One region of the Solibacillus sp. GQ1 genome, then DNA from elsewhere that is predicted to be linked to it. Evidence: riboswitches for the same ligand, from Rfam matches in the RefSeq annotation. Region 1 holds a riboswitch; the other holds the start of a gene.

Evidence for each region. Region 1 has a riboswitch for FMN ahead of ribE (riboflavin synthase). Riboswitches for the same ligand answer to the same signal wherever they lie in the genome.
Region 2: linked by a shared signal. The riboswitch ahead of AC6CH1_RS03790 (ECF transporter S component) and the one ahead of ribE (riboflavin synthase) in region 1 are both predicted to bind FMN.

What each region holds. Positions count from the first base shown of each region.
Region 1 is NZ_JCAXEX010000001.1:1,577,467-1,594,223, reverse strand. Features, by position in the region: gene AC6CH1_RS08000 (hypothetical protein) at 1-469, shown strand, start outside; gene metE (5-methyltetrahydropteroyltriglutamate--homocysteine S-methyltransferase) at 485-1,483, shown strand; gene AC6CH1_RS07990 (hypothetical protein) at 1,500-1,679, shown strand; gene AC6CH1_RS07985 (transcription initiation factor TFIIIB) at 2,057-2,260, opposite strand; gene AC6CH1_RS07980 (hypothetical protein) at 2,306-2,554, opposite strand; gene AC6CH1_RS07975 (RNA polymerase sigma factor) at 2,538-3,053, opposite strand; gene AC6CH1_RS07970 (group-specific protein) at 3,061-3,441, opposite strand; gene AC6CH1_RS07965 (VC0807 family protein) at 3,548-4,231, opposite strand; FMN riboswitch at 4,554-4,690, shown strand; FMN riboswitch at 4,789-4,923, shown strand; gene ribE (riboflavin synthase) at 5,044-5,679, shown strand; partial or broken gene ribB (3,4-dihydroxy-2-butanone-4-phosphate synthase) at 5,695-6,303, shown strand; gene ribH (6,7-dimethyl-8-ribityllumazine synthase) at 6,322-6,786, shown strand; gene AC6CH1_RS07945 (DUF2812 domain-containing protein) at 7,026-8,222, shown strand; gene AC6CH1_RS07940 (LysE family translocator) at 8,548-9,180, shown strand; gene AC6CH1_RS07935 (TspO/MBR family protein) at 9,292-10,017, shown strand; gene AC6CH1_RS07930 (CopD family protein) at 10,079-11,158, opposite strand; gene AC6CH1_RS07925 (copper resistance CopC family protein) at 11,155-11,718, opposite strand; gene AC6CH1_RS07920 (alpha/beta hydrolase) at 11,875-12,624, shown strand; gene AC6CH1_RS07915 (SET domain-containing protein) at 12,646-13,029, opposite strand; gene AC6CH1_RS07910 (SLAP domain-containing protein) at 13,141-13,509, shown strand; gene AC6CH1_RS07905 (hypothetical protein) at 13,532-13,750, shown strand; gene AC6CH1_RS07900 (acyl-CoA dehydrogenase family protein) at 14,010-15,149, shown strand; gene AC6CH1_RS07895 (ABC transporter ATP-binding protein) at 15,154-16,029, shown strand; gene AC6CH1_RS07890 (ABC transporter substrate-binding protein) at 16,042-16,757, shown strand, end outside.
Region 2 is NZ_JCAXEX010000001.1:794,579-811,335, reverse strand. Features, by position in the region: gene AC6CH1_RS03805 (S-layer homology domain-containing protein) at 154-1,572, shown strand; gene AC6CH1_RS03800 (YitT family protein) at 1,711-2,568, shown strand; gene brnQ (branched-chain amino acid transport system II carrier protein) at 2,619-3,971, opposite strand; gene AC6CH1_RS03790 (ECF transporter S component) at 4,149-4,724, opposite strand; FMN riboswitch at 4,967-5,140, opposite strand; gene AC6CH1_RS03785 (hypothetical protein) at 5,245-6,462, opposite strand; gene AC6CH1_RS03780 (RNA polymerase sigma factor SigX) at 6,459-6,992, opposite strand; gene AC6CH1_RS03775 (ATP-binding protein) at 7,155-8,930, opposite strand; gene AC6CH1_RS03770 (response regulator transcription factor) at 8,923-9,639, opposite strand; gene ccsB (c-type cytochrome biogenesis protein CcsB) at 9,829-11,013, opposite strand; gene AC6CH1_RS03760 (cytochrome c biogenesis ResB family protein) at 11,010-12,668, opposite strand; gene resA (thiol-disulfide oxidoreductase ResA) at 12,682-13,215, opposite strand; gene AC6CH1_RS03750 (pseudouridine synthase) at 13,323-14,066, opposite strand; gene AC6CH1_RS03745 (D-alanyl-D-alanine carboxypeptidase family protein) at 14,425-15,399, opposite strand; gene scpB (SMC-Scp complex subunit ScpB) at 15,412-16,002, opposite strand; gene AC6CH1_RS03735 (segregation/condensation protein A) at 15,968-16,750, opposite strand.

The sequences.
Region 1 (16,757 bases):
AAAAATTGAAAATATAGCATCGTTAAAAAAATTTACTTTCCCCAAAGATAAAGTTCTATATGCAGGAATTATTAATGGACGTGACATATGGAGAGCCGAATTGCAGAAGCAGTTGGCACTAGTAGCGGAAATTCGTTCCTACGTACCATATTCACCTATCCATCTACAAACATCGTGCAGCCTCCAGCATGTGCCTGTTACAACAGCAGGAGAAAAAGGGGTTGTACCTGAGCTGCAAAACGTCTTAGCATTCGCCAATGAAAAAATAAAGGAACTGCAAATGATTAAAGGAAAAATACTTCAGTTGGAAGGTCCTTATCAACATGCAATTTTAGAAAGTCAAAAAGCAATCCGCACATTGGCGCAGCATAAATCAAGACGGAAACAAGCTGTACATGACAAGGTGAACGCACTAACACAGGAAGCTTTTAAACGAGCAGATAACTACAACAAGCGCAGTAAACTGTAGCGTGCCTTTTTACAGTTGCCGGATTACCCGACAACAACAATCGGGAGTTTCCCGCAATCGGCTGAAGTTAAGAAAAATCGCAGTTTGTGGCGTAAAGGGGAAATTACAACAGCGGAGTACGAAGCATTTAATGCAAACGAAACAGCACGATGGATTGCGATTCAGGAGCAGCTTGGTCTTGATGTTTTTGTTCATGGAGAATTTGAACGTACAGATATGGTCGAATTTTTTGGTGAAAAATTGGATGGCTTTGCGTTTACGAATAATGGCTGGGTTGTTTCTTATGGTTCACGTTGTGTTAAACCGCCTATTATTTACGGAGATGTTGAATGGACGGAACCGATGACGGTAAGGGAAGTAAGTGCCGCACAATCACTTACGGATAAGCCGGTCAAAGGGATGCTGACAGGACCCGTTACAATATTGAACTGGTCATTTGTGCGAAATGATTTGAACCGCTCGGAAGTTGCTTATCAAATCGCCCTGGCATTAAGGGAAGAAGTATATGCGCTTGAAAAAGCAGGAATCAATATTATTCAAGTTGATGAGCCTGCATTAAAAGAAGGGCTGCCGATCCGTAAAAATCAACATCGGGCTTATATCGAATCTAGTGTAAATGCATTTAAATTAGCGACAAGCGGTGTGCGGAATACGACCCAGATTCATACACATATGTGTTATTGTGAATTTAATGACTTTATTGATGTAATTGAATCATTGGACGCGGATGTGATTTCGATTGAGACATCACGAAGCCATGGAGAACTGGTAAAAATACTAAAAGAGACACCGTACAGACTGGGCATCGGTTTAGGTGTATATGACATTCATAGCCCCCGTATACCAACAGTGGAAGAAATGGCCGTTATTATCGGAGAAAGTAAAGAAGTGATCGAAAAAGAACAATTTTGGATCAATCCCGATTGTGGACTGAAAACTCGCACGGAGCAAGAGACGATTGCATCATTGAAAAATATGGTGGCCGCAAAAGAGCGACTAAAACTGTTGAATTAATGAAGGGGCGGATACTATGAGTCAAATGAAAAGAAATTACAACCCCGTGTTTTTGACGGCTGTAATGAATGGCTTTACAGAAAGTAATACAAAAAGCCTTAAAGAGTTACGTGATGAGTTGATGACGTCATACCCAGCGGATGAAAAGGAAATTCAAAAAGCATATTATTTTGTAAAAGCGGAATTAGTAGGTTGAAGTGATCTTTAGAAACAGGTAGAAAATACAATGAGGCCGGGACAGAAGTAGAAATTTCATAAACTAAGGAGAAAAACCTTATTAAGAAACGGATATTTTATAAAATTGATTGGAATGGAGGGCGAGTGTTCGTGCTGACGGTATCACCTTTCGCAACAAGCACAGCTTCCTGCGGGAATAGCGAAATTTATTTTGCGACGAAAGCGAAGCGTCAGGAGCACTGACGCCTGAGACTTTCGTGTAAGGCCACGCCCGAGGAAAGCGCCCCGGAATGGAAATCAATTTTTACGCTCAGCAAAAAAATGCAATTTTTCTCTAAGAGAAAAATTGCATTTTTGGATTATGTCCCACCCTCTATTTGTAATCCCGATATCGAATTAAAATGTTCCTTTAAATTTCTCAGGCTTTACGACATAGCCTTCAATAATAAAACCGCATTGTGTACAAATAATATATTCGATATTGGAACCTAAGCTCATTTTATTGACAGGTGACATAACACTGTACCCGCTATGTTTGCCTTTCCCTAATTCAGAGCAGCCGCATTTTGGACATTCTTTTACGGTTGTCGTATTCTTCATTTCTATCACCCTTTCATAGTTAGGTAGCCAGCAAAGGAATTACCATTAGTTCATTAGGAATCCCTGTAAAATTGCTAAAAACAAACCAAGGGAAACGGGGAAAATTTTAAAAAACAGATAGCCCTTTGATTGAATTGTCCATTTTTCAAATGGATCTTTCGTCGGAGAACCAAGATAGCGAATAAACTTTTGAAATGGTGACTGCTTTTTTGCAAGTTTTGTCACAGGTATGTCGATTTTATAGGAATCAAGCAAACCGGATAGCTCTTTTTCCTTTTTAAATTCCTCGTTCATGTTGGAAATCCTCCTTTAATTCAGCCTTTAAAGCTTTAATAGCGTGATGAAGCCGTGATTTTACCGTACCGATCGGAACATCCAATATTAAGGCAATTTCTTCTTGCGGCAAATCTTCATAGTAAGCAAGCAAAATTACAGCCCGCTGTTTATCCGGCAAGTTGGAAATCGCTTGTTGAATGACGAGTGTGTCTTCGGTTTGCAGCGTTTTTTTCTGAATAGGGATGAGAAAAGGCAGGAGTGTCTGCCATCGTTTGCGCCTTTTCAGCTTATTGATCATAAGGCGGTAGGCAATCTGAAACAAGAAGGACTTTACCGTACCACGTTGCTGTTCATACTGAAATTTTTTTGATTGCAGCACTTCAAAGCTGTCGTGAACAATATCGACACTCAATTGCTCATCTTTTGTATAACGGTACAAAAAACAGAACAGCGGCTCATGCAACTGGTCGTACAGTTGTGCCAACGCTTCCGAATCGCCAATTTGAAACGCGATCATCAACTGCTCATTGTTCGCTATCATAAACGTCACCGAAACGTGCTTTAATACTTTTTAGTGTAGCCGATATGCGCATGACCAAATACACAACCATTACAATGACCCATGCCTGTGCCTGGTTCGTAAAAAACTGAACATAAGGGTTTTCAATTGTTTCACCGGATGAAAGTAAAATGTTCAAAACTTGCACACAGATAATCGTATAAACCGCTAAAATCAGAGTAATCGTGTCAAATATATTCCAGCGTAAATAAACGGTTGTTTTCGCATAATTAATTTTTTTACCTTCCCTGATAATATGTTTTCTAAAAAACGGAATCAAAATCGTAAATAATACAACCATTTCAACTGCACTCACAATTAACGAAATTTTAAAACCAATCCCCATATCGATTTCTCCTTACTTAGTTAAATTTTATAACAAGCTGCAACTTTTGATGCATTCACTGACTATACAAACAGGAGAGGAAAAAGGTTCAAAAATTTTTTAATATTTATTCTGCGACAATTTCCGGTTCCTGCCGCTTTTGCAGATTATTTTCATTTAATCGGTTCATATAGTTTTGTACAACAACATTAATGTAAAAGAACATCCCCATTAAAATTCCGGAAAACACCCAACTCGCTACCCGTTTATAAATAAGCATGTCACCATAACTGTCAATTCCATATTTACGAAGCAGGAAGACCGTAATTCCTGCCATAACCAGTCCTCGAATAATGAAGACAACCTGGATCAGCTGAAACCATCGGAAGATCCCTTTTTGAAAGAATAATGCTTTACTTTCCTTTCGTGCATGTCCTTGCAAATAAGCAAAATCAACTGCAATATACAGGGAAAAAGGCTGTTTTACGATGAATAAAATTACATAGAGCAACGTATAAAAAAGACCTAAATAAACGTTATTCCAAATCATCTGCTCCGCTGAACCCGACAGTAAATCGACCGCTGTACCTATAAGCATTGAGCCTAAAATAAACAGGCCTGTCACATTGAATTGCCGGTCTTTAGCAAAGCGGTAAACCGTATAAATTATCCCGGGAACAGTGGACAGCAGCATTGCGGCATAGTCACCAAAAGGCTCTCGCCCAAACTTCCAGATTACATAAGGTAATGCTGCATAAAACAGTAGCTCTAGAAAGATAAGATATTTATTCGACTGTGAATTATTTGCCATAAAAGCCTCCATTACCGTTAAAAAAGTATTTGTTTTTTTATATTACTAAAGATTATCCGACACTATATTTTATGAAATAGTTATACGAAAAAAAGCAACCAAGTAAACGAAAGACACTTAAAAAAAGCTTGCAATAACTCCTTTCTAATTTATGTAATATTATGTATATTCTTCTACGTATTATCTTTAGTAAAGTTTCAAAATTTTTATAATTTAACAGAGGGGATAGAGGTAAAAGGATTGATGGAACAAAAAGTAAGTAGGTGCTAAAATACTATTAGCTTTTTAAATTATTTATGTTACAATAACTTTCAAATAAAATAATTTCCTTCGGGGTCGGGTGAAATTCCCAATCGACGGTGATGAGTTTATCTCTAAGCCCGTGAGCCACTTTATGTGTGCAGGATTTTGGTGCAAATCCAAAGCCGACAGTTATAGTCTGGATGGGAGAAGGAATGGCAACGCATTTTAAAAATTTGATTTTAAATGTGCTTTTTTGCTATACACTTTTCCTGTCGCACCTTGTGACGGGTTTTTTTATTTTATTTGAAAAAAATAATTTCCTTCGGGGTCGGGTGAAATTCCCAATCGACGGTGATGAGTTTATCTCTAAGCCCGTGAGCCACTTATGTGTGCAGGATTTGGTGCAAGTCCAAAGCCGACAGTTACAGTCTGGATGGGAGAAGGAAGCAATGTCAGCAGTTTTTTGAAAATTTACTTCAAAAAGCTTATTTGATGATGCTCAATTTTCCTCTCATCGAACTCCGAATTCAATCGGGGTTCTTTTTTAATCTTAAAAAGAGGTGAGCAGGATGTTTACAGGAATCATTGAAGAACTTGGAACGGTTGAAACAGTCAGCCAATCCACACAAGCGATGGAACTAGCCATTCGCGCAAGCACAATTCTAGAGGATGTTCAACTCGGGGACAGCATTGCCGTTAACGGTGTCTGTCTGACAGTGAAACAATTTTCGCCGACCGTATTTTTGGCAGATGTCATGCCGGAAACCGTCAAAGCAACAAGCCTACAGCAATTAACTGCTGGGATGCCTGTCAATCTAGAACGGGCAATGTCGGCAAATGGTCGATTCGGTGGACATATCGTATCGGGCCATGTTGATGGAATTGCAACAATACAACGGAAAAGACCTGTTGCCAATGCAGTTTATATTGATTTGGCAATGGAAAAGCATTTGTTTGCTGAATGTATTAAGAAAGGCTCAATTACAGTGGACGGCACGAGTTTAACAATTTTTGATGTGACGGACACATTCATTACCATTTCCTTAATCCCTCATACGTATGAACAGACTGTATTAGGCTTTAAAAAGCCGGGAGATGTTGTGAACATTGAAACAGATCTAATCGGAAAATATGTAAAAAAACATTTACAAAATCAAACGGAAAGTACAATTACAATGGACTTTTTGCAACGTACAGGATTTTAAAGGAGTGGTGACAAAATGAATACAATTGAAGAAGCAATTCAGGCATTGAAAAACGGCGAGATTATTATTGTGTCAGATGACGAGAACCGTGAAAATGAAGGGGATTTTCTTGTGTTAGGAGAATTCGCTACACCGGAAAATATTAATTTCATGGCGCTTTATGGAAGAGGGTTAATTTGTACACCAGTTTCATCTGCAATTGCAGAAAAGCTTTCCCTTCATCCAATGGTGCAAAGCAATACCGATACATATCAAACAGCTTTTACGATTAGTATCGATCATATCCATTCAACGACAGGTATAAGTGCATTTGAGCGTTCTAAAACGATGTTAGCATTACTGGATCCTGCAACAAAACCGGAGCATTTTCATCGTCCCGGCCATGTTTTCCCGCTCATTGCTAAACAGGGAGGCGTGTTGGAACGTCGCGGGCATACGGAAGCAGGTGTTGATCTGGCGAAACTATGCGGTTCGAATGAAGTTGCGGTCATCTGTGAAATTATGAACGAAGATGGTTCAATGGCCCGCATGCCACAGCTCGAAAAGATTGCACAAAAACATAACCTGAAATTTATTACAATCGAAGACTTAGTTCAATATATAAAATTAACTACCGTATTGGTATAAAAAGGAGCAATTAAAATGGGAAAAACATTTGAAGCACAATTAGTCGGAACAGATCTAAAAATCGGAATTGTCGTAGGGCGCTTTAATGAATTTATTAATGATAAATTATTAAGCGGTGCAATTGACGGCTTAAAACGTCATGGTGTTGATGAAGCAAACGTTGATACAGCATGGGTTCCAGGTGCTTTCGAAGTACCGTTTGTTGCAAAAAAAATGGCTGAAACAAATAATTATGATGCAGTAATCGGTTTAGGTACGGTCATTCGCGGATCAACTACACATTACGATTATGTATGTAACGAGGCGGCAAAAGGAATTGCCAAAGCAGGGTTGGACACAGGCGTACCGGTAATTTTCGGCATTGTCACAACTGAAAATATCGAACAGGCAATCGAACGTGCTGGTACAAAAGCAGGCAATAAAGGCTACGACAGCGCAATGTCTGCAATTGAAATGGCGAACTTGAATAAAATGTTTTAATAAAGATTAGTGCACGCCACTCAAAATGCAGCTCAGAAAATATTGCTGCTTGCGGAAAGTTAGTTCTAAGCGGTGTAATAGGCAATCCTGCATTGGTAGGGTTGCCTTTTTACTGTGAACATTTTCAATATTCTTTATTGCGTCAGAGAGTGCTGAAATAGTTTGCTGATTCTAATTATTTATTTACAAACATTCCCTTCTATTTTATTGTTAGGTCAGTCATATGAGGAGGGAGAGCGATGGCAGAAATAGTACGCAGAATAAGACCCGGGCAGTATTGGCGTATTAAGGAACATGAAAGCTGGTTTTCGGATATGTCCGAGCAAGGGCTGCATTTTTATGAGATTGGCACACATTTTGCAAAGTTTAAAAAAGGTGATCGCAAAAGAACGGGCTACCGACTTGAACTGGCAAAAAACAAATATATATCGAGTGAAAAAATTCGGTTATACGAAGAAAGCGGCTGGGACTACATTGCGAGTGACAGCAATTTTCACGTATTTGCAGCACCGACTGATCGTAAAGTAAATGAACCTCCAATAGATCGGGAAGAGCAAATCTCAATAGCAAAAAAAGCTTTTAATAAAGCATTATTTAATTTTATAGTTAATTTAATCGCGATTATTGTAATCACTACGGTCTTCGTCAAATCTTTCGAAAACGGAAATATTTCTGTTTTGCAACTGATAGATGGATATACACTTGCTCCATTATTAGTATTGTTTGTTAGTTTTATGCAAATAATTCCGATAGGTAAAAGCTTATTTGGAATCAATCATTTGCGGAATGAACTTAAAGCTGGGATATTAGACGATCAACAAAAACCATGGGAAAACTTTTACCGGTCAAGTATTGTCTACAGTTTCATAGTATTAGTAATTACATTAACTCTTGTGTTAATACCGATTTACCAAATATGGAGTATGAAAACAAGCCCTTTAACAGAAGAAGATGCAGGGCTGCCAATTGTCCGACTAGCTTCCATTGAAAATCAGCCGCATCTTAAAAGGAAGCCACTTTACTTTGAAGGCGAGGATTTGGGAAGCAACTACTCATCACAGTGGAATATTTTTGCTTCTGTCCAATATGATTCAACAGAAATGGGCGTTATTCAGGAAGGGGAATGGTACGATCCCAATCATGCATATCAACCATCAATCTCATCGGAAGTTTATAAGTTACGGTTCCATTCCCATGTTAGCTCATTAGTTAATGAGTTAATAATCAAGCATACATATGGAAGTGAACCTAGAAGTTTTAAAGAAAGAAAACACACAGCTTTTGATCGACTGCTGATTCGGGATAATTCTTTTCATAAAGATTTTCTCTTTGTAAAGGGGCGGGCCGTGATGTATATCAATTATACTGGTCAGGTTGAAGATGATGTAATCATAGAGAAAGCTGCTGAGAAAATGGCATTACTTGCTGACGATTGAAGGAGTCACTAGTAATATTCTAATAAATATTTAAATCATCTAATATCAAGTTGACATCTTCTAATAAGTTACCGATTTTCTAATTATAAGGCAATTGTACTAATAATGCTCTTAGATGTTTAAATAAACATTCGGAAAATGCTAATAACCTATTGAAGTTTTCTAATAAATATAAAATTCTTCTAATAAAATCAGTTGCCGGTCATATCATAAGAATGCATACAAGTAATGCCACACTAGCAATCCATTAAACTATAAATTCCCCTAGCTTCATTCAGATGAACATGTTACCATATTTAAAAATTCAGAAAATGAAGGTGAGTAAATGGAGAATGTTGTGTTCTTTATCATTGCGTGTGTTCTTCTGATTGTATTGCCGGGTCCTGATACAGCTATCGTTACGAAAAATACAATCGTTAACGGACAAAAGGGCGGATTTCAAACAATGGTCGGCTCTTGCGCAGGATTAACGGTCCATACAATTGCAGCGGTGGCAGGGCTATCGGCGATTATCGTAAAATCTGCCGTGGCATTTACAGTGTTGAAATACGTAGGAGCAGCCTATTTATGCTATTTGGGTATAAAAACATTGATGAGCATGCGTGCTAAAAAAGCTGATTCAGAGGAATTGACGGACATTCCGGAAATTGAAGCTAAAGGCAATTCGTATTTTAAGCAGGGACTCATTACGAATATCACAAACCCTAAAGTAGCAGTATTTTTCCTGACGTTTTTACCGCAATTCCTATCTAAAGGCGCAGAACCGTTTTGGCCATTTTTGACGATGGGAATCATCTATATTGTTTTAACATTTATTTGGTTTGCGCTCTATGTTTTTTTATTAAACAAAATCCGCAATTTCATGAAAAAACCTGCTACACAATCGGTAATCGAAACGTTGACTGGAGCTGTTCTTATCGGTTTTGGAATCAAACTTGCCTTTGAAAAGCAGACTTAAAAATAATTTTGCATAAATCACATTACCTTTACAATCAATAGCCCATTTACCGCTTATTCTTTTTTAAAGAAGGGTATAGTTCCCTAATTCTAGAAAAAAGGATGATGAAAAATGGGCTTGTATATTACAATGTGGATAGCCATGATTGCTGTAATCGTAGTAAATGCGCTATCCAATACACTGCCTTTAAACGGGCAAACGGCATCAGAAATTACGAATCGATTAGAAGTGTTATTTACACCAGCAGGCTACGTATTTTCTATTTGGTCGTTAATTTATGTACTGCTTGTCATATGGCTGATTACGATATACCGCAAAGTGAAAGACAATCGTTTTAAAGGAAAAGTAGGTATTTTATTTATCATCAGCTGTATATTTAATATTGCTTGGCTGTTCAGCTGGCATTATGAACAATTTATACTATCCATTATTGTAATGTTCTTTTTGTTATTTACACTCATTGCGATTTACCTGCAGTATAAAAACACGGAAAAAGGTATTTCAGAACGCTTTCCGTTTTCATTTTACTTAGCGTGGATATCCGTAGCGACAATCGCTAATGTAAGCTATGTCTTAAAACATCATGGAGTCGATTTGGGGATATCAGAGGTGATCGGATCACTCGTACTTGTCGGGGTTGCGGTCATTCTCGGTTATTTGGCGGTTGCTGTTTCAAAAGATATTTTCTTTACTCTTGTTATCGTTTGGGCACTCATCGGTATTGCTGTAAAAACAGATGAACCAACAATGCAGAACGGTACAATAGTGTTAACAGTAATATTAATCATCGCGGCGCTTGTTCGCTATATGCGTATGAAGACAAAAAGGCTCGCCTAATGAATAAGGGTTGTAGTATTAGTCGGAAATGACTTTTACTACAACCCTTTATTTTTTGACGTTATTTAAAGAACACAATCGACATAAAGCCCATGTAAAAACATAATGCCAGCGCAAAAGTCATGGCAGCCGATACAACAACCGGCAGCTGTTTAATATAACTTACGATGACAAGAGCGATGAACAGTGCAGTCAACAGGAAAAATCCTAACCCGATACCCGTCATTTGTAAATACCCGCGCATGCCAGCTTCAATCGAGCTACGGTAGAACATTTCAAAAAACGGAGAAATTTCCTGAACATAAAAACTCGGGGGCTGTTGTTCACTATAGAGCGCTGTAATGAATAATATCATTACGAGCAAAACTGTTTCGATTCGTACCCACGTACGCGGTTCAAATAATGGCTTGTCCATCTTCAGTTTAATGAGCAGACTGTTTGCCAAAATAATAACAGTCAAAGGTACGAGCAGAACATGCTTAATGAACAAAAACTGTCCATAATTGCTCGACCAGCTTGTCACATAGCCCGGCACGATTGTGTCAGTCATAAGGACACCTGTTAATGCAACTGCCGTAAAAGCTACGAGTGCCACGGGGGAGAACCACTTCAGAAAGGCATCCCAGTTTTGCGCATCTTTTGAGAAAAAGCTCATCAGAACTAAGATGCCGAGCCATACACTGACAGCTAGAAGGTGAACAAAATCCAATGCCGATCCGACAATGCCTGTCATCGAACCTGCATGACTAATATAGCCAATTGCCGTCATAATGGCGATTAAAATAAAAATTGACATGACCGATATAAGCTTCGAAGGTTTTTTCATAAACTGGCGAATCATTATAAGCAAAATAATCGTAAAGCCAACGACCGCGAGCCATGAATGGCCAACTTTAAATTTCAAAAGGAGCATGCCCAATGATTCGATGAAGCCGAACTGTGGTGTCAAAATTGTCAGCAATTGAATATTCGGTACAAATGTGACAATCGGCAAAATGACCGCACTAACAATAAGCCACTTGGCTGAAATATCGATTTTTGGGCGAATTGTTTCAGGGATACAGTATAAGATAAATGTTCCCATAAGAAGAGCTAAACTCACATAAAGTAAAAATTGACTAAAAATTGTCAATGACATCATTTTGTATTTTTCCGTCTTGCAATAGTGAAAATACTTACTATTATAATAAGAAGTAAAAGGGCTCCAATGATGTATAGTAATGTATCGTTTGATGTTTCTTCATTATCTGCCGCAGTCGTTTCCGCTACGTTGTTTTCTACCGTTTCGTCTACTTCCGCTTGCTCTTCATTTTCTTCTGTAACTTCTTCTTCGGCCGGTTCTTCTGCTACAGGTGCATCAACCGTAAAGGAAAATTGACCTGACAATGGGTGGCCATCTGCACTAATACTATTCCATTCAACGGTATAGTCATCATTTGGTAATGGATTTTCAAAAGTACCCGTCAATACACCATCGACTAAATCCATCGATACTGTTTCTATTTCTTCACCGTTACTTGAAATGACGTTAAATGTACTGCCTACTTCAATTCTCCCGGCGTATGTAAGTTCAATCGACTGCAACGGTTCAGTTACAACTGCTCCATCCTCGGGATTAGTCGTGTCTAAATACGTATGTGCTGCTGCGCTCGGTACAGCTAAAAATAGTGCAGCAAGAATCGATAATAATATTGTTCTCATATTAATATGATTCTCCTTTCATATGTTTTTTTGTTCAACCATATTGTAGCCGAACAATAAAACAAATGCACTGTTTCCGCTTTTTAAACTTGAGGAAATGACAGTAACAGAGAATTATTATGCTATAATATTGTCACAAATGAAAAGGGGATTAACATGCAACAGTTTGTCGAGGATATTTATTTAAAAGGACATAAACAGGCCGTTCTGCTTTTACATAGTTTTACGAGCAATGCGAAGGAGATGCACTATTTGGCAAAAATGCTTCATAATAAAGGGTATACGAGTTATGCGCCAAATCTGGCAGGGCACGGAGCATCACCGGAACAATTATTTGCAAGTTCTATGAAACGCGTATGGGAACATAGCAGACAAGCAGTACAGTTTTTAATCGATGAAAAATATGAAGCGATTACAGTAATTGGCCAGTCATTAGGTGGTGTACTTGGAATAAGACTGGCAAATGAATTCCCTGAAGTGAAAGCTTTATGTATTATTTCTTCACCAGTATTGGAGCGGCCAGTGGAAGGTTTGGAACAGCGTGTCGTCTATTATTCCAAGAGGTATTTACAAAATAGAGGAAGCTCTGAACAGGAACTGCAAGCGTTTTTAGATAATCACTTCCCAAGACCTGCCGAAAAACTGATTGCGCTGCAGCAGTTTATCGTTGAAACAGGCAAACAGCTTCATTTGCTGAAACAGCCTCTTTTCTTGGCAAAAGGTATGCTGGACGAGCCGGTTTTCCATCAAAGCATTGACATGATTGAAAAGAATGCAATTAGCAACGTCATTACGAAAAAACAATACGACAACAGTGGTCATCTTATTACATTAGGAAAAGAACGCCAATTACTGACGGAAGATATCATTCGCTTTATCGAAGGAATAGAAAAAGGAACTGTCTAATTTTTAGACAGCTCCCCCTTGTTATTCTTCTTCGTTGTTAAACCATAGTGGGTCATTATCATCTACATCGCCATTATAATTAATAAAAATCTCTTTACCGGCTTCAATATCTTTATAAGCAAAGAAATCGAATGTTTCGTTGTCGAAATTAATTTCATACGTGGCATTCGGCTCATATGAATGATTAAATAGCATTCCGTAGCCCAACAGGATTGCAGAACGGCCAATGCCAAATTCAAACGCATAATCTGCAAGATTTGTTTTTTCAATATGTTCATGCTGCTCATTTGGATAGCTTAGTACCGGTGCTTGGTGGAATAACGTTCCTTTAGGAATTGCATTAATCGCAAAAATACCGCGATTATATTCCCCATCACTTATCGGGGAATTCTTTACTTCGATCATATTTTTTCGCCTTCTAACTTTTAAGATTCTTTCCTACTGTAACATGTATTATAGAAGAAAGGTTGTTTTATTGCTTATTTACATAAATTATTCATTGAAGGGGTGAAGTTCATGCAAAAACTGCAATTTGAAGCTGCATGGGATAAAACGATTTCAGATCAGGACCGGTTATTAATCGAACAAGCTTTTCAAAAAACAAAAGAACAGGATGAGCATATTTCCTGTTACGTAATTAGAAGGGCCTTGAATCATAGAAAACAGCTGCTCATTACAACGCTTATTCATAACCGGACTGATCAACAACTTAATTTCCATAATAGGGAAGTAAGTATTATAACAGAAGCGGGGAAAATTGCTCAAAATTTTACAATGGATGCACTTGAAATTCCTCCTTATTGTTCAATGCCGTGGACTTTTATTTTCGACGAAAGTATTAATTTTCAATTCACAGAAATAAAACAGATGGATATTGAAATATAATGAGATTGAGGTGAAGGAATCGATGCATGAAATGAATGCAGGAATTTGGCTCACATTCGTAACCCCTATCTTTTTAGTCAGTGCGTTATATTTTACACTGTCATTTTTACAGCACTTGAAAATCGACAATGATCGATTAATGACACAATCGAAGTGGGGTGCAGTCATCTCTTTGGCGATTGCATTAATTGTACCGGCGATTTATCAAATTGTTGTTTATTATCAAGTCATGCATTACTAAACATACCAAAAACTAAAAGACCGCTATGAAAATAGTGGTTTTTTCTTCTTCTAACTTCGAAATCACCCTATAAATCACACAATTAATCTGTAAAAAAATACAAATAAATGCGGTTTTTTACGTTAATTCGCTAAAAGCATACTATTCCAGTATGAATTATTCAAATTAACTATTGACTTTAAATACATGCATCTGTAAACTAACGAATTAAGAATACTGAATTGCAAGAAAATTCTATAACTAGTAAAGGAGAGGTGTTATGGGAGCAGTTGCACATATTGATGAAATCGCGGAAAAGCTTGCCGAACAGTTTGAACAAACAGCAGTAGAAAGAGATAAAATTGGAGGCAATGCTAAAACTGAGCGAGATTTAATTCGCGAAAGCGGACTTTTGAAACTTTTAATTCCGACAGAATACGGTGGTTTAGGTGGGAATTGGTATGATGTGTTTCAAGTCGTTCGGACGATTGCACGTGCGGATAGTTCACTGGCACATGTTATAGGCTATCATTTTATCAATCTTGTTACACCGCATTTATGTGGTTCACAAGAGCAAAAGGAATTTTATTATCGCGAAACAGCTAAGCACAATTATTTTTGGGGGAATGCGTTCAACCCGGTGGCTATTCAACTGAAGGCTGAAAAAACAACAACAGGCTATTTGTTAAACGGCGTAAAAACGTTCTGTTCTGGTAGTGTCGATTCGGATGTATTATTAGTATCGGCGTTAGTGGAAGAGCAGGATGAGCCATTATTGGTCGTTATTCCTAGTAAACGGATAGGTGTAGATATAAAAGGCGATTGGGACAATATGGGGCAACGCCAGACAGACAGTGGAACGATTCTTTTCAACGATGTTGAAGTACATGATGAAGAAGTGTTGCAGCAAGGCTTTTACGCAAGCGAGTTTTCACAGCTGCGTCTGAATATCGCTACATTTATTTTAAACCATGTTTATTTAGGGATTTCAGAAGGTGCTCTTCAATCAGCGCTTACATATACAAGAGAGCAAACAAGACCGCGCGCCGTTACACAGACTTCGGCGATTGAAGATCCGATTATCCAACATCATTACGGCCAGTTTTACGTACAGGTAGAAGCAGCAACCCTGGTTGTGAAAAAAGCGGATCAATTATTACAGGAGCTTTGGGATGAACCTGAAAAGATTACCCCTAAGCATCGCAGTGATCTTGATGATGCATTGCAAACAGCGAAAATCTTCACAACGCAAGTAGGGCTCGATATTACATCAAAAATTTTCGAAGTGATGGGTAGCCGCGCTACTGCAGGCCGTTATGGGTTTGACCGCTATTGGCGTAATTTGCGGACGATGACACTGCATGTTCCGGTTGATACATCGATCCAATCATTAGGTAGAAAATTTCTGTTAGGAGAGTGAGTACATGGTTCAATTATTGGAACGTCCAGTGCCACAACAAACCCCTATATCTACGAAAGATAGTACAGAGAAAAAAACGAAGATTAAAGTCCAGAATATCGATTTCAGTTATGATGCGACGACAAAAATTTTAAACAATATTCAGCTTGAAGTACAAGATGGCGAGTTTCTCGTATTTATGGGACCTTCCGGATGCGGGAAAAGTACATTGCTCAGAATGATGGCAGGGCTTGAACCATTTTCAAATGGCAATATCGAAATAAACGGTAAATCCGTAAAGCAAACTCACCCTGACTGCGGAGTCGTTTTCCAGGATTATTCCTTATTTCCATGGCTGACGGCACAGGCGAATGTCATGCTTGCATTAAAACAGCGTAATAAAAAAATGCCAAAAAAAGAGCTGGCACATATCGCAGAGCAATATTTGACACTTGTCCATTTAGGGCACGCAGTAAAAAAATATCCTGGCCAAATGTCAGGTGGTATGAAACAGCGTGCAGCCATTGCGCGTGCATTAAGCTACGGTTCGGATTTACTGCTGATGGATGAACCATTCGGTGCTTTGGATCCTGTCACACGTATTCAACTGCAGGATCTGCTTGTTCAAATTAGTGCCGAACAAAAACGTACAGTCGTATTTGTTACACATGATGTTGACGAAGCCATTTATTTGGCGGACCGTATTGTCATCTTTGCTCCCGGGAAAAACGGGGCGGTGACGAAAAGCATTCAAGTACCAATTGAGAAAAAAGGGACGGATCGTCAAAAACTATTTGAAAACAAGAAGTTCCGTGCATTTCGTGAATCCCTTTTAAATGAGATGAACGAACAGATCGTCAATAGTTTAAAAACAGAAATAGCAGATGGCGCAGGAATATAGGAGGATCGTTGAATGAAAAAAACAAATCAGAAATGGATCGCTTCACTCGCTTTAACAGTAGGTTTACTTGCTGCATGCGGAGATGATGAACAAATTTCAAAAGGGGCAGCCTCTGACGATTATGAAATCACGGTTGGTTTAAGTCAGTCTGCAGGTGGAACACTTGTCGACATTGCTCATCAGGAAGGCTATTTTGAAGAAGAACATATTACGGTCAATCGTGTTGGCTTTGCAAACTCGGCAGACGGACTGAATGCACTGCAGGCGGGGAAAATTGATGTCGGATTAACATTCGGTACAGCTGGCCCCTTAACGTTTATCGCAAACGGCTCGGATTTCTCCATTATTGGAGGGCATTTGGAGGGCGGACACCCGATTTTAACGAAAAAGGAAAACGCGGGGCAATATACTTCACTTGAAAGCTATAAAGGAAAAAAAGTTGGAACGATCAGGATCTTTACATCGGATATCGTTTTCCGTTCTGCGCTTGAAGATGCAGGTATCGACTGGAAAAAAGATCTGGAAATTGTTGAATTCAAAACAGGTAGTATGCTGCTTGAAGCGGTAGCATCAGGAAAAGTGGACGTTGCAGTATCGGCAAACTCATTCTACGCACAAGCAGTTGATATGGGTCTTGAAGCAGTTGCATGGAGCAATGATTTACAGGAAGGGCATGTATGCTGTCGTGTTGTAACACGCTCGGAATTATTGGCGGAAGAAGACGGGGA
Region 2 (16,757 bases), 780 kb from region 1:
TTACCCGGAAGCTTATCCGTCTTTCCTGCCGGTCACTTACTTTGTTTCTAATTCATTAGCTGCACGAAAACAGCTGCCGAATTAAGATAAAGTCTTTTGCAAATTATGCATGACACATATGAATATTTGCTTAGGACAAGGAGGATATTTAGTATGAAAAAGAAGTTTTACACATTTGCAGTTGCTTCATTAGCAATGACAGCAGCAACAGTAGCCCCTGCTTCAGCTGCCGTAAATTTCACAGATGTTGCTGAAAACAACATACATTTTAAGGCGATTACAGAATTGCATGCAGCCGAAATTATTAGTGGTTATCCAGATGGAACATTTAAACCCGCGCAGAATGTGACACGTGGACAGGCAGCTAAAATTATTGCCGGTGCACTTGGTCTTGATACGGAAAATGTGGTCAATCCTAAGTTCACCGATATTCCGGCATCACATCAGTACTACGGTTCTATCGCAGCATTGACTGCACTCGATGCAATTAAAGTGTATGAAGATAACACTTTCAAGCCAAATGAAACAATTACGCGTGGGGAATTTGCTTATATGCTCGCTAAAGCATTGGATTTAAAAGCTGAAGGCGACAGCCCTTTTCATGATGTGACTGGGGATAATGAATACGCTTATGTCGTTACAGCTTTATATGAATACGGTATAGCAAAAGGCATAAGTGATACGGAATTTGGCGCAGAGAAATCGATAACACGCGGTCAACTAGCAACATTCATTTTCAATGTAGTGAACGAATTCACAGAAAATGATACAGAAGCGTCTTCAACGGATTCAGCGCTATTAAAAACCATTTTCACAAAGGCAATCGAAAAACAACAAGCTACAACTAGCATGAAAGCAAAAATGACAATGACGCAATCGATGGATATCCAAGATGGGGAAGAACGTATAAAAATCGATACTAACGGAAAAATGGATATGTCAATTGTCAATAAACCTATGCAGTTCTTCATTGAAGGAACAATGTCTATGGTCGAGCCAACAACAGGCGAATCGATTGATATGCCTTTAAAAATGTATATGACAGAAAAAGATGGCATGTATATGTATGAAGGCACGTCAGAAACTTGGATTAATTATCCTGCCGACATGTTCGAAGAAATATTAACGCAAGCTGGCGCACAAATTAATGCTGCTGATCAATTAGAAATGTTGCAGAAATTTGCAACCGATTTCAATATCAAAGAAACGGATGGGTATTATACATTAAATTTGAAAGGTACTGGAGATAACTTTACCGCTCTTATACAAGAACAAATGTCTGCCATGAACTTAGGTTTGGACGAGGAAGTACTGGCCGATATGAAAAATTTAAAATACGATAATTTTTCTTATGAAATCAAAATTAATAAGGAAACATTTGATATAGAAGAAATGGTAATGGACTTCGGATTCGGCATGAACCTGGAAGGTGTTGTAATGAATATAAAAAGTAAATCAACTATGAAATATTCAGATTTTAATACAGTACCAACAATAACAATCCCTGCCGAAGCTCTGGAAAACGCAAAATCTTTGGAGGATTTAATTGAATCAGAAATAGGAAATAAATAATTCCCAAAATTCCCATAAAAGCTGTCAGGAAAAAGCATTGTTTTTCCCGATAGCTTTTTTTTGAAAAAAATGGGGCAATGAAAAGTAATATCGCTATTATTCATGTATAATTGTTACCGTATATTGAGGGGGAATTTTATGTCAAAGCAACACATAGCAAAGTCAATCGGACAAAAAATCATCGTTATTATTGGCGGTTTAATCGCTGCTTACGGATTAGAAGCAGTATTAATACCAAATAACGTATCGGATGGTGGAATCACGGGGATTAGTATTGTCATCTCTCAGCTAACACCAGTATCATTAGGCCTGCTGATCGCCATACTAAACATTCCGTTTATTTACTTAGGATATAAACAGATTGGAAAAACCTTCGCAATCAACTCCGTTATCGGTATCGCATCATTAGCAATTGGTACTTCGCTTATGCACCATGTTCCAACTATTATTACTGGCGATGCATTGCTTATTACAGTTGTAGGAGGAATTATTTTAGGTATTGGTATGGGGTTAGCGCTTCGTAATGGTGGTGCTCTTGATGGGATAGACATGCTTGCAGTGTTACTATCGAGAAAATTGCCTTTCGGTACAAGTGATCTCATTTTGTTTTTAAACTTTTTCGTTTTCATCATTGTATCGTTTGTATTCGGCTTTAAAGGTGCTTTGTTATCAGCAATTGCTTATTATATCGCATCAAAAGTTATCTTGATTGTTGAAGAAGGACTTAGTGGCTCTAAAACATATAAAATCATTACAAAAGAGCCGCTTAAAATGGTCGAAACAATTCGAGATCGTTTAGGAAGAAGCGCGACTTTCAGTACAGTATACGGTGCATACTCCCATCAGGAATTTCAAGAAATTACGTGTGTAATCAACCGGATGGAAGAAAGTAAGATAAAGGGTATTATCCGAGAAATCGATCCGAATGCCTTTGTGACAGTATACGAAGTAGTCGAAGTTAAAGGTGGAAGCTTTAAAAAGCAAAATATCCACTAAAACAGAAAATGGTTGTGTAAAAGGAAATTTTCCTTTTACACAACCATTTTTTAATCCGTATTGATTTCATTCGTGCGTTTCGGAATACATAATCCGATAACCGCTCCTACTAACGCCGGAACAATCCACCCTAAACCAATGGAATAGAGCGGTAGGTAATCTGCGTAAAAAGCTGAAATAGAAGACAGCACACTCACTTCAAATGCCGGCACACTTCCGATTAACGCATTGTACCCATCAATTATACTAATAAAGAATACGAGTAAAATTGCCCCTGCAAATACAGTCCTTTTGTAGTGAAATAGCGGTCCTAGAAGCGCCAGTATTATTAACACTATTGCCAGAGGGTAAAGGAACATCAACACTGGAATTGCATATGTAATAATATTTGTTAAACCAAAGTTCGCAATGATAAATGAAACAACACATAATAGGACTACAAATGTTTTATAGCTGATTTTCGGAAACACTTCATGGAAAAACTCACTGCATGAAGTAATGAGCCCAATACTCGTTTTTAAACATGCAAGTACAATAATAATCGCCAACAAAATTGCTCCGTATGAGCCGAAATAATGATCGGCAACCGCAGCAAAAATTTGACCGCCATTGTCAAATGTACCAATCGCCGTTATACTCGATGCTCCCATGTAAGCAATCAGACCGTAAATCAGCATCATTAATGCCATTGCGAAAATACCTGATTTCCAAGTCGCTTTTGCAATTTCTTTCTTATCTGTAATCCCTGTCCGCTTTATCGCATGGATGACAACAATACCAAATGCAAGCGAAGCAAGTGCATCCATCGTATTATAGCCTTCTTTAAAACCTGTCATAAACGCCTCGTTAATATAAGTTCCAGCAGGCTCAACGAATTTCCCCATTGGAGAAAACAGACTAATACCGATTAGCACAAATAAAAATACTAAAAATGCCGGTGTTAAGTACTTCCCTATAATGTCCATGATCTTCGCCGGATTTAGTGAAAAATAAAAAACGATCGCGAAGAAAATAAAACTGAATACCGCAAGCCACAATGTCGCCTGTGAAGGATCGATAAACGGTTCAAATCCAACAACAAACGGTACTGTTGCTGTACGCGGAATTGCAAAAAACGGCCCAATCGTTAAGTATAAAGCCAATGCAAAAAACAATCCAAACATTGGATGTACTTTACTTGCCAAATCGCGCAATCCATTACTTCCCGACAATCCGATTGCCAGAATTCCTAAAAACGGCAAACCAATTGCCGTAACTAAAAAGCCAATTAGCGCAAACCAATAGTTTGTCCCTGCCAATTGCCCCATTTGAATCGGAAATATTAAATTTCCTGCTCCAAAAAACATCCCAAACAGCATCGTTCCGATTACTGCATAGGTTGAAAATGGTATTTTCTTGTCCATCATATTCTCTCCCAAGATGTCATTTCATGGTGTTTTAATGAAACGTCCTAATTTTCTTAACAATGTACAATATCATATCAGCCCTATAACAGAATGACAATAGTAAGAGTAAATATAAAAGGAGCGATGTCATAAAGTTAACACTTTTATGACATCGCTCCATAATTTATTATTTAATTAAGCTAAATATTGTCTGCGCTGATTTTCAATCCATACACGCATTGAACGGTAAAGCATCGTCACGACCACAAACATCATAATTCCTTTAACAATATTAAACGGTAAAATACCTAACACGATTGTTTCGTACATATTATATTCGAAGCCTAGTAAGTACGTGTACAGCGGTAAGAACGCCACGTAGTTTAATGCCGCCATTCCAAGTGACATTACAACTGTAGAAACAACTAAGCCTGTCATTAACCCTTTTGCAGAAGGGAATTTTTTATAAATATAGTAAGCTGGTAAAATGAATAATACACCTGTAGCGAAGTTAGCCATATGACCTACCGGAATTCCTTCAGGAGCCCCTGTGTAAATCCAGTCAAGCACATTTTTAACAAGTTCAACTAGGATACCTGCAACAGGTCCCATCGTAATTGCCGCAATCAATGCTGGCACATCACTGAAATCAATTTGTAAAAACACCGGGAACCATGGTAGTGGGAAGTTTAACAACATTAGCACAAATGAAACCCCACTCAGCATTGCGATTGTTACGAATGATCGTAACTTTAAACTTCTTTTTTGCATATAAATCTCTCCTCTTTGCTGATTCCATCTCGCAAGAAGAAAGGACGAATCAAATCATTCCATGAAAAAACCCTTATGCTAAACTAGAGCATAAGGGAGAAATAGGCACACTTAAATAAAGGGTCTATCTGTGCATTTGCAGCAATTCCTGTTTTTTGTACACGAAAAATATTCCGTTTACAAATAAGGAATTAGAAATAAGTACTGCAAAGCACGGCATTTTCAAAAAATGACGACCGTACCTTCACCTTCTCCCATCCAGACTATACTGTCGGCTTTGGAATTGCACCAAATCCTGCACACAAAAGTGGCTCGCGGGCTCGAAAAGTTCGACATAACTTCCTCCAAGTAAATGGTCAGAAGTTATAACTTTTATTACCGCCGGTCGGGAGTTACACCCTGCCCCGAAGATGAATCAATATGAAATTATGTAGCAATTACCTTGCTATAACTATTATTATATATAAAAAAAAGGAATTGTAAAGCCCATTGCTTACAATTCCTAGTAAAATTATTTGAATTATTGAAATTCATAATGAATACGGTTCGCCGCAACCGGCTTATCTACCGGTTTTGTGAAGTCATAACCGCCCCATTGTTCCTGTACGATATTTTCAAATTTCACCTGTTTATCAAAACTTGCTGCTGTCATTATTAATCCTTCAATCATTCGCATTCCTTGAGCTGGTTCATAATTGTCCAAGTTTAAAGGTTCTTCAAATGTAATTCTTACAATCGACTTAGCGTATTCAACTTTTAAATATACACCCGGCAATATAACCGTTCTGTATATATCATTCGCTTCCACCGTCATATTTTTGATTGCTTCTTGCACATCTTTAAAGCTCATTCGGAAATTGGGACTTAAATATACCGCCCCATTCCGCATCTGATACATAAAATAATTATATTGAGCGTTCTCATCATTTAATAAAAACGGTTCTTTTACGTCGCCAACATGGTCAAAGTAAATTGGTTTTCCGGCCGTATTTTGTATTTCCACTTCCATATATGCATCTCTGAAAGTGTCGACAAGGGAACCGAGATAATTTGATAAGGAAGCAGTTCCCGCATCATATTGGTGATCTTCCGGCAACATATGAACAAGCCTGTTCCCTTCCTCACGCAATTTGCCCTTGTAAGGATGGTATTCATTAAAGCCTAGCGACTGTTCGTCAAGCAACGGACTGAATGTGTTATAAAGTTCCAGCTTCGTCGGATTTTCTGTACCCGTTTTTTCGGCAACAATTTCATTTGGAATCAATATGCTTACAGGTACACTTTCTGCATCATCCCCTGCAAGACCAATTGCAAATAATGTGTTTTCCTCTAGCTCGCTTTCATAAACTAATGTTTGCTCCGGTTGAGCTTCCGTCGAAAAACTATTAATCATGGAGCGTTGTGTAGATGCATCTTCCTTCGCACTCATTGTCATACTTTCTTCCGATTCCGGAGTGGCAAGATCGAATGTTTCATTCTGCATAGTAACCGATTCATTATTGCCTATAAATTGCGCGCTGATTAAAACAATAATAAATATTGATGCAATCGAGACGAATAATGGCGCCCAACGTATACCCTTTTGATTGTTTTGCTCTATGTGAGGCGGATCTTCATTAAATGCTCCTTCATCCATTAAACGATTAAATACCTCATCTTTTGAACGATGATCAGTTACTTTCGGTGCTTTTTTCAGAAAAAGTTCAATCTCTTTTTCATCCCAATGCTCCTTTTTCATAATGGATTCGCCTCCCTTCCTTCTTGCGCTTCCAATAGCAGCCGCAGATTCTTTAAAGCACGGTGCTGTGTCGTTTTAACTTTTCCGGTCGTCCATCCTAATATCTCCGCTGTTTCCTGAATTGAAAGTTCTTGAATATACCGCATAATAATCACCATTTTCTGATCACCTGAACATTCCTCCAATGCAACCAGTAATTGATGGAGCTGGTCATTTAATTCGGTGAATTGTTCAGGTGAAGGGATTGGGCTTACGAGTTGCTCTGTCTCCCAATCAAAAGCTGTAAATGCATGTTTATCTCGAACTTGTTTTTTTCTGAAATAGTCAATCGCCACATTTTTTGCTATAGAGAACAGCCAAGTTTTTTCCGAGCTTTTCCCTTCGAATCGCTCGTATGATTTTAATACACGAACGTATACTTCGTGGGCAAGATCCTCAGCTGCGGTACGATTTTTCACTAAGTAAAATAAGAAATTAAAAACATCCTGATGATACGTATCGTATAATCGATGGAAAATGGATTGCTGCACCCATCCCACCTCCATTCACGTAATTTGTCGTTTTCGAAACAGAAAAGTTACAGTAATCATCCTTTTACGAACGAATTAGTCTATTAAAAAGAAAAGTTTATCACTTTGAACGATTCAAAATGATAAACTTTTTTATACTCATAATTCCATTACCCCACTTTTTTAAGATAATGGCAAGTAAAATGTAAAGGTTGTTCCTTGCTTTTCCACACTATCAACAGAGATTCTGCCGTTATGTGCTTCCACAATGTTTTTCGTAATGGCCAAGCCTAAGCCCGTTCCGCCTTTCGAACGAGTACGTGCTTTATCTGCTTTGTAGAACCGTTCGAATACATATGGCAAATCATCTTGCGGAATACCCTGCCCTGTATCCCTAATTTGAATTTTTGCATAGTTTTGCTCATTTGCCATAGAAACAGTTACCGATCCATCGGCTGGTGTATGGCGAATCGCATTGTCGATCAAGTTCGTTAATACTTGTTCGATACGGTCCTCATCAATCGAAATAAGCGTTTCATCCGAAAAGTCAGTTTCAATCTGCAGTTGCACATGCTTTTCTTTCGCTGTTTGGTCAAACTTATGTGTCATCCGTTCAATAACCGCTACTAATGGCACGTCTTCCTTATACAGACTCATATGTCCTGATTCCATCCGCGCCAAGTCAAGTAAATCTGTTACGAGACGACTCATACGCTGTGATTCATCGTAAATTATCCGGATCATATCAATACGTTCTTCCTCTGTTGTCACAACCCCATCAATAATCGCCTCAGAATAGCCTTGTAGCATCGCGATTGGTGTCCGGAGCTCATGTGAAACATTGGCAATGAAATCCGATTTCAGTTTTTCCAGTTTCGTTTCCTCGGTTTTATCGCGTATAACAGCGACTGCACCACGAATGGAATCTCTGCTGTACAAAGGACTAATCGTTATACTGTAATAGGATTTACCCATTTCAAACTCTTCGTCCAGCTGATCCTCGAAATTCAACACATGGTCAAGCATTTGATAAAGTTCATCCGGTATCGGCTTTGAGCTATCCAATCCTTTTTCGACGAACCATTTTTGCAGTAGTCGCTCTGCAGGAGGATTGCTCACTAAAATCGTCTTATCGCGATTAAATGTAATAACAGAATCGGTCATCGATGTTAAAATGCTCGATAATTGTTCTTTTTCCTGGTTGATCACTTCCAAATGATGCTTCAATTGACGGCCCATCTGGTTAAAGGCGACGGCAAGCTGACCAATTTCATCATTTTGCTTCGTTTCAATTTTTGAATCGAAACGCCCCTTTGCCAATTCAAATGCATGCTCTCTCATTTTACGCAATGGAAGCGTTATCTTAGAAGAAAGGAAAAATGCAAAAATTGTCGTCAATATAAATGCAATAGCCGCAGCTAACACAACAATTTTCGTCGTTTCATTACTAGTCTGGTGTAAAGCGTCGGGGTTTTTGTAAATAAAGACGGCCCCATGTAGATCTTCAACACTTTTAAGCGGGAAGCCTAATACAATATAATTGGAGCTGTTCGCTTCTTCTCGATTCGAAGGTAGCGTCAGTTCCTTTACTATCGGCTCTGATGATGCATATACTTCTTCAAATGCTTTGCTGCTTATAATTTTTTGCTGAATTTCTTCTTTATTGATGCCTTCTTGTCTTGCATACAATATTTCATCTGAACTTTTGGCGATAAGTACGTTTGTCGTTTCCGTCAATAACTCCGAAATGATTGCAAACTGCTTATCATCGATCTCTTCTTCATCGATAATACTCGCAATGGCTGCGGCTGTTTGCCTTAATGAAACCTCGGACTGTTCGTTATGATAGTTTTCAAGAAACTCCAACATGAAAATTGTAAAAATAAACAGGACAAATGAAACGAGAAGCAAAATGGTTACCCATAGCTTCCCGACAATACTTGTTGCTATTCTAATCATTTACGACCTCGAATTTATAGCCTACTCCCCAAACCGTAACAATCATTTTTGCTGCATTTTCAGAGACACGGTTCAGCTTTTCACGCAGGCGCTTTACATGTGTATCAACTGTGCGCAGGTCACCAAAGAAATCATAATGCCATACTTCTTTTAATAATTGCTCACGGTCGAATACTTTATCGGGTGACTTCGCCAAAAAGTATAATAATTCATATTCTTTCGGTGTTAAATTTACTTCCGTTCCATCTGCTGTCACACGATGTGCATCATGGTCGATTGTTAAATGCGGGAACACAACTAAATCTTTAGAAGATGAAGCATTTGAAACAGGTGAAAATACTGCTGAGCGTCGTAATATTGCTTTTACACGTAATACGACTTCTCGCGGACTAAATGGTTTCACAATATAATCATCCGCACCAAGTTCAAATCCTTGTACACGGTTTGCTTCTTCACCTTTTGCCGTCAACAATATAATAGGCGTTGTTTTCTTTTCGCGCAGTTCAGCACAAACTTCCAAACCATCTTTTTCAGGCATCATAATATCCAACAAAATACAATGATAATCTTTTTCAAGTGCCATCGAAAGTGCTTGTTCTCCATTTTCCGCTTCTTCTACTGTATAGCCCTCACGCTCTAAATACATTTTTAACAAACGACGAATTCGATCCTCGTCGTCCACAATTAACACAGAAATATTTTCAGACACTGGTGTTGCCCCTTTCAAAACTCTATTTCTCTTCTCTATTGTACCTTTTTAGCGAACGATTGAAAAGAAAAGCCCAATCATTCTGATTGAACTTTTCTAACTTTATGACAGTTTATTAATTATTTTGCTTAGAATTGGAAACTATCAAAATTGCTTTAAAAATAGTGTAAAAAGCAAATTGTTGTCACATTATGCATAAGAGTGCAATCCAGCGATAACTAGATTAACTACGACTAAATTGAATAAAATAATAAGGAAACCGATTACCGTAAGCCATGCACTCTTTCTTCCTTCCCAACCTTTTGAGAGGCGAAGGTGTAAAAATGCTGCATAAAACAGCCATGTAATAAGTGCCCATACTTCTTTTGGATCCCAGCCCCAAAATCGGCCCCATGCTTCCTGTGCCCAAATCATCGCAAAAATAAGCGCGCCTAATGTGAAAATCGGAAAAGCAATCAAGATTGAACGGTAGGCGATTTCGTCCATCAGCGTCGAGTTCACCCGTTTTACTAATGGCTGGAACATTTTCGCTATCTTTCTTCTAAAGATCAGTCGAATCAATATATAAATGATTGTACCGAATAGAACAGACCAGAAAACAGTTGTTAGCTTTCGTGCATCAATCAATGCAGGCAACTCAAATAATGGTGTCATACGGTCTTCAGACAGTTCCACATATTCATTCATACCGAAAACAGCCGGCATCAAATACGTAGATGTATTGACTTGATCCAATGTATCAACGTATTCATACTTTGCTTCATAACCCATGGCGTTGAATGTAACCGTTGCTGCAACAAATCCTACGACTAGTACACAGCAGAACATGACTGTTTCCAGCCAAAAGCTTTCTTTTGAGCGCTCGTCCATATTCACATTTCTGAGCAAGTAAATAAGTCCGGCTACCGCACTAATCCCAAAAATCGATTGCCCTAGTGCTGCAGTCGTAACATGTATCGTCAGCCAATGACTTTGCAGTGAAGGTACTAAAGGACTTACCTCTGTCGGGAACATAGAGGCAAAGGCAATTATCAATAATGCAATTGGTAAAGCAACAACACCTAATGCCGCAACTTTATACGTAATGTAAATGACGATAAACGATAGTACTATGAACATACCGAATGCTGTAGTAAATTCAAACATATTACTAACCGGTGCATGTCCTGTATACGCCCAACGCGTAATGAAATAACCTAACTGTGCAACAAAACCGATAATTGTAACAACAAGGGCAATTTTACCGTATTTATCCGCCCGTGTTGCTGCTGTGTCATTTTTCACTTTAATTGCGCCTGCAAATAAAAATGTACCAACTAAGTAAGAAATGAATGCAGCATACAGTAAATAACCGCTTAAATCGATTAAACTCATAAGGTTTTACCATCCTTTTCTGTTTCAACATGTTCATTGTTTTCTATTTCCTGTTGATCTACGTATTGCGGTAAATGAGCATGCTTCGTTAATGCATCTAAATCTTTTTTCATACTAAACCAGTTTTTATTCGTATGTGCCGCCAGACGTATTGTTCCATCCGCCAACTGTTCAATCCATATACGGCGATGATTCCAATAGGAACCGATTGCAACACCAATCATAAAGATAATACCCCCTACGATTAGAATAGGGATTGTCCGATCATAACGGATCGTTAAACCAGACATATGGCGTGTTTCCACATTCGAAAACTTCATTTTATAAATATTGTCACCTTCAGGCTCAAGTGTTTGCTGAATCGCAACAAAGCTTGTTTCTCCTTCAGGTGTTTCAGGAGTAATCATTTTAAAAATAAATGCCGGATTATTCGGTGTTTGGGACACAGTTTGCGGTACACCTTCTTTAAAACCTGAAAAGTCCGGATAAAAACCCATTAATTCGACTTGTGCGCCATTTTCGAGCGTATACACTTCCTGCGGGTTCGTTAAATCAATGCTAATTTGACCAAGCGATTCTTCCGATTCCTTATTCGTTAAATCAAACACCATTGTTTTAATCTCATTTAAACGGAAATCCATCTGATAAAATGCATAGCCCTCATGCTTCAGCGGATGGTTTACCTGAATTCCGTATTTCGTTACTTCTTCCAGGTTTTCCGCCTGTCCCGGCACACTGTTTTCTTTCTGTTTATACAATGTCACGTCTGTCTGGAAGTTTTTCGCAACTACATTGACCCCTTGTTTGATCTGCTCGCCCTGGGGAACATTGTCGTAAGTTTCAAGAATAAATTTGTCATTCTTCAGAAAGTACCCGTCCATACCCGGTACTGCACGTGTCTCGCCTTCACGAAGCCACATCGATTCATCCACGTACATGCCCGGTACTAGATGGAGCATGACCCCAATCAGAAAGACAATTAATCCAACATGGTTTACGTAAGCACCATAGCGGGAAAAACGCCCGCGTTCCGCTAAAATGGAATCATTTTCACGACGCACATTGTATTTTAAATTTTTTAAAGATTGTTCAACGAGCTGGAGCGTTTGTTCAGGCGTTTCACTTGGTTTCCCTTCACCGATAATTCGCTGACGCTTCATAAAGTTTGTATGTCGTTTGACTCGTTGATTTTTTAAAGATTTATGTAATGGAATTCCTCTATCAATACTTGCAATAATAATGGACACACCTAACATTAATACAAGTAATTGGAACCATAGGGATGAATAAAGATCCGATAAACCTAACGCGTAGTATATTTCACCGAACCATCCATAAACATCTGAATAGTACTTTTCCTTCTCCGGGTCTGTTGCTACGCTTATGTAAAACTCCTGAGGCAGTATTGTACCAATTGATGCTGCTATTAAATTGATAATAATGAGCGTAATTCCGACTTTTACACTTGAGAAAAAATTCCAAACCTTATCAATAACTGACTTGTTATAAGTTTTTGAACGAATGGCTGTCCCTTCGTACCGCATATCTGCAATTTTTTTGCTTTTTTCCTCTGCGGATAATGGAGAACCGCATTTTTGGCAGAGTGTTGTACCTTCAGGATTTTCATGCCCGCATTCACAAAGTAGTTTATTCATTGCGTAAAAACTCCTATTCCGGCTTTATTGACCCCATATATTGCACAATTTCTCCTTCGGTCATTTCTCCAGTAATAATACGGTCTATTGTACCGTCGGGTTTAATGAAAATTGATGTAGGCAGGGGTCCAATATTATAGGCAGTGAAAACACTTTTCGTTTTATCGATCGCAACCGGGAACGTCATCCCCATATTCGCCACATATTTTTTTACTTCGAATTCAGACTGTGCGAAGTTAACGGCAATAATTTGAACATCCTGGCCCTTAAATTCCGCATATTGACGAGTCATTGCAGGGAATTCGCGTTCACACGGCTCACACCATGTACCCCAGAAATTCAGTACGACACCCTTTCCCTCGTAGTCTTTCAATCTATGCTTTTCACCATGCAAATCTACTACTTCAAAATCAGGCGCCTGTGCCCCGGCTTGTACAATATTAATTTTATCTTTCGTTACGGCAGCGTAAACTGTATATCCGATTGCGATTGCTAAAATGGTTAAAATGATACCGCGAGTCACAGAACGTTGTTTCTTTTTTTCCAAAATAAAAAACCCCCTTCCACTTCAGCAACTACTGTTGCCTATTATAGCAAATTATTACAAAATTTAAATTCTTTTCTTTCAGAATGATTTATGAATTTCTTAAACTATTAATTGTTATACTCAATTTTTCCTGTTTCAGCTAATACACGTAGTAGTTTTACTTCATGTTTTGTCAGCTGACGGTATTCGCCTGGGCTAAGTCCAGTTAAATCTAAAAATGCAAAGCGCTCACGTTTTAATTTCACGACAGGTGTACCGATTGCTTCAAACATACGACGGACTTGACGATTTCGCCCTTCATGAATGGTAATCTCACAAATCGCTTTACCAGCGTTCTCATCAAAGCTTGTCATACTAACTTTTGCAGGAGCCGTTTTTCCGTCTTCCAGCTTAATTCCGTTTTGTAGTTTCATTAAACCTTGTTTTGTTGGAATCCCTTTAACACGTGCAATATATGTTTTATCGATTTTGAATTTCGGATGTGTCATTAAGTTTGAAAACTCACCGTCATTCGTTAAAAGCAATAATCCAGTCGTATCATAATCTAAACGACCTACCGGGAAAATACGTTGGTGAACATGCTTTTTAAAAATATCAGTTACTGTTTTTCGACCTTTATCATCAGTTACTGCTGAAATATAGGCACGTGGTTTATATAGCAGGAAATAAACTTTATCTTCTTTTTCCAGTTTTACGCCTTCAACTTCAATCGTGTCCGAGTTGGATACTTTTGTACCAAGCTCTTTAACTACGACTCCATTTACTTTTACTTTACCTTCTACGATTAATTGCTCTGCTTTACGTCGTGATGCAACGCCTGCATAGGCAATCACTTTTTGTAATCTTTCCATAAGTTCACCTCATTGATTGATAAACTGCAAAGACGCATACTTCTTCAGCATTCGTCCCTGCACTTTTCATTTACTGCTCTGTTAATTATTAAATACTATTGCTGTAATCCACAAATACGAGCGAAAATAAATCCTTAACGAATAAAAATTATGTCATACTTTTAGAACTTAATCAATTACGCTCTGGCGTAATTGCGTCTGGATTCGGCTTTGAGGCCCACAGGATGTGGGTCAGTCAGCCGTTGTCGCATGATGCGATGCTTTTAAGCTGACTTGATTTTAAGAACTCTTTTTCGAATCCATGACATCTCCGGGGGCTTAACTTCAATCCTGAAGTTAAAGTATTTCACTTTTTGGATTATTTTACTTTAACGAGTTTTGATGATACGAGCGATTCATCTGCGTATAAAAGCCAAACCCCTCGATCCGACCCTTTCAGCCGTGAAACTTTAACAATATGCTCAAAATTCGGTCGTTCTTTCTTATGAAGCAGCATTTGGAACGGTTCATCTAACTCGATTGCCAACCCGTTCGCATTATATTTCCCTTTTTTCACAATCGTTTTATGTTCAAAATTATTGTCGACAAAATCCGCCAAGTTCCGGTGGATATTCCAATCATTTCCTTCGTTAATAGTAACGACAACAAATGATTTTTGTTCCCGTTCAAAATAAGTTGCCAATGTTCTTCCAGCCACTTTTGTATAGCCTGTTTTCCCTGCAACGGCTCCTATCTTCTCATGCATAAGCCGGTGTTTATTTCTCCACTGCCTGCCATCCGAAAAATTTTGAGTAGATGCAATTTTTCTGAACTGTGGATTCATCATCGCAATTTGCAGCATCTTTGCCGTATCGTAGGCAGAGGATAAATGGGCTTCATTGTGTAGCCCTGTAGGATTTGTAAAAGTTGTTTCATTCAATTGATAAAGCTCTGCCTTCTCGTTCATAAGCTGAACAAAGCCCTCTACAGATCCTCCAATATGTTCCGCCAGCGCAGTAGCGGCATCATTTCCTGATTGCATCATTAAACCATGAAGCAAGTAATCAATCGTATACGTCTCGTTTTCCAATAAATAAATTGATGAGCCTTCAACAAGCGAGGCTTCCTTCGAAATGACAACTTCATCGGTAAGCTCACTATTTTCTAAAACAACCAGGGCCGTCCAGATTTTTGTCAGGCTGGCAATCGGCAGGCGTGCATGTTCATTCACACCCATTAATGTCCGTCCATTTTCCGCATCGATAACAACATAGCTATTATACGCCGCCTGAATTTGTGACGAACTACTCAAAAATACGAACAATACAACAATAGAAACAAACCACTTTTTCAACAGGCCACTCCTTTAGTTTTGGTTAAATGTTTCCTGGAACTTCGTTAAAAATAAATCAGTCGGCTGATCATCTTCCTGATCGACTTCTTCCGGTAAAGGCGGCAATTCTTTAATATTTTTTAAGCCAAAATAATTTAGGAACTCTTTTGTCGTACCATATAAGATTGCCCGTCCTGTTCCTTCCGCCCTGCCAACTTCCTGTACGAGCGCCCTAGAAACGAGTGTCGTAATCGGGCGTTCGCTTTTCACCCCTCGCAGATCTTCCACTTCCGCGCGCGTGATCGGCTGCTTATACGCTATAATTGCCAGAACCTCTAATGAAGCTGCGGTTAATACTTGATTTGTCGGGTTTTCAATTAATTTTTTCAATGTGTCCGTCACTTCCGGTTTTGTTGTTAACTGATATGTACCGGCAAGCTGTTTTAATGTAATTCCCCGCATTTCCTCCTCATTGTAATGAGACAGGAGCTCGCTTAATCCCGCTTCAATATCCATTGGTTCTACTTCTATATATTGTGCAAGTTGTTTAACGGTCATACCTTCATCACCAGCTACGAATAATAGTGCCTCAATTCGGCTCAGTAAGTTGTTCGAATTCATCATTGATCTCCTCTTTTGTCAGTAATACAGATAAATCATCGAAGTTATTTTGCTGTTCGACAAAAATCACTTGGCGCTTCATTAATTCCAGTAATGTTAAAAACGTCAATACAAGCATTGGCTTATCCTCTGCTTCAAACAATTGCGAGAACATCACTCTTCCGCCTGCATTTTTTAAAATGTTCACAACGGAACGCATTTGTTCCTTCACTGAAATTTCCTGTCTTGCGATACGCGTTGACAATGGTTTTTTCAACTGTTTACGACGCATCAGTTTTTGGAACGCACTTAACATATCGTAAACATTTACATTTTGATCAAAAAGCGCTAATTGTTCTTCCGGCATAAATTCCGACAAATCTGCCGGCGCTTTCGTGAACACTTGCCCGCGTTCTGTTTCCAATTCCTGAAGTTGAACAGCTGCTTCTTTATACTTTTTATATTCGATTAAACGTGCAACAAGCTCTTCCCGTGGATCGACCTCATCTATTTCGAGCTCCTCTGCATCGATTTCATTTTCATTAATCGGAATGAGCATACGGCTTTTAATCGCCAATAATGTTGCGGCCATTACTAAATACTCGCTTGCTTCATTCAGTTCCAATGTTTGCATCGCATGGATGTGATCAATATACTGTTCCGTTAATTCCGCCATTGGAATATCATATATATCAATTTCCAAACGATGAATTAAATGCAATAATAAATCTAGTGGCCCGCTAAAGGCGTCTAGTTTCACTTCGTAAGACATAAAATAC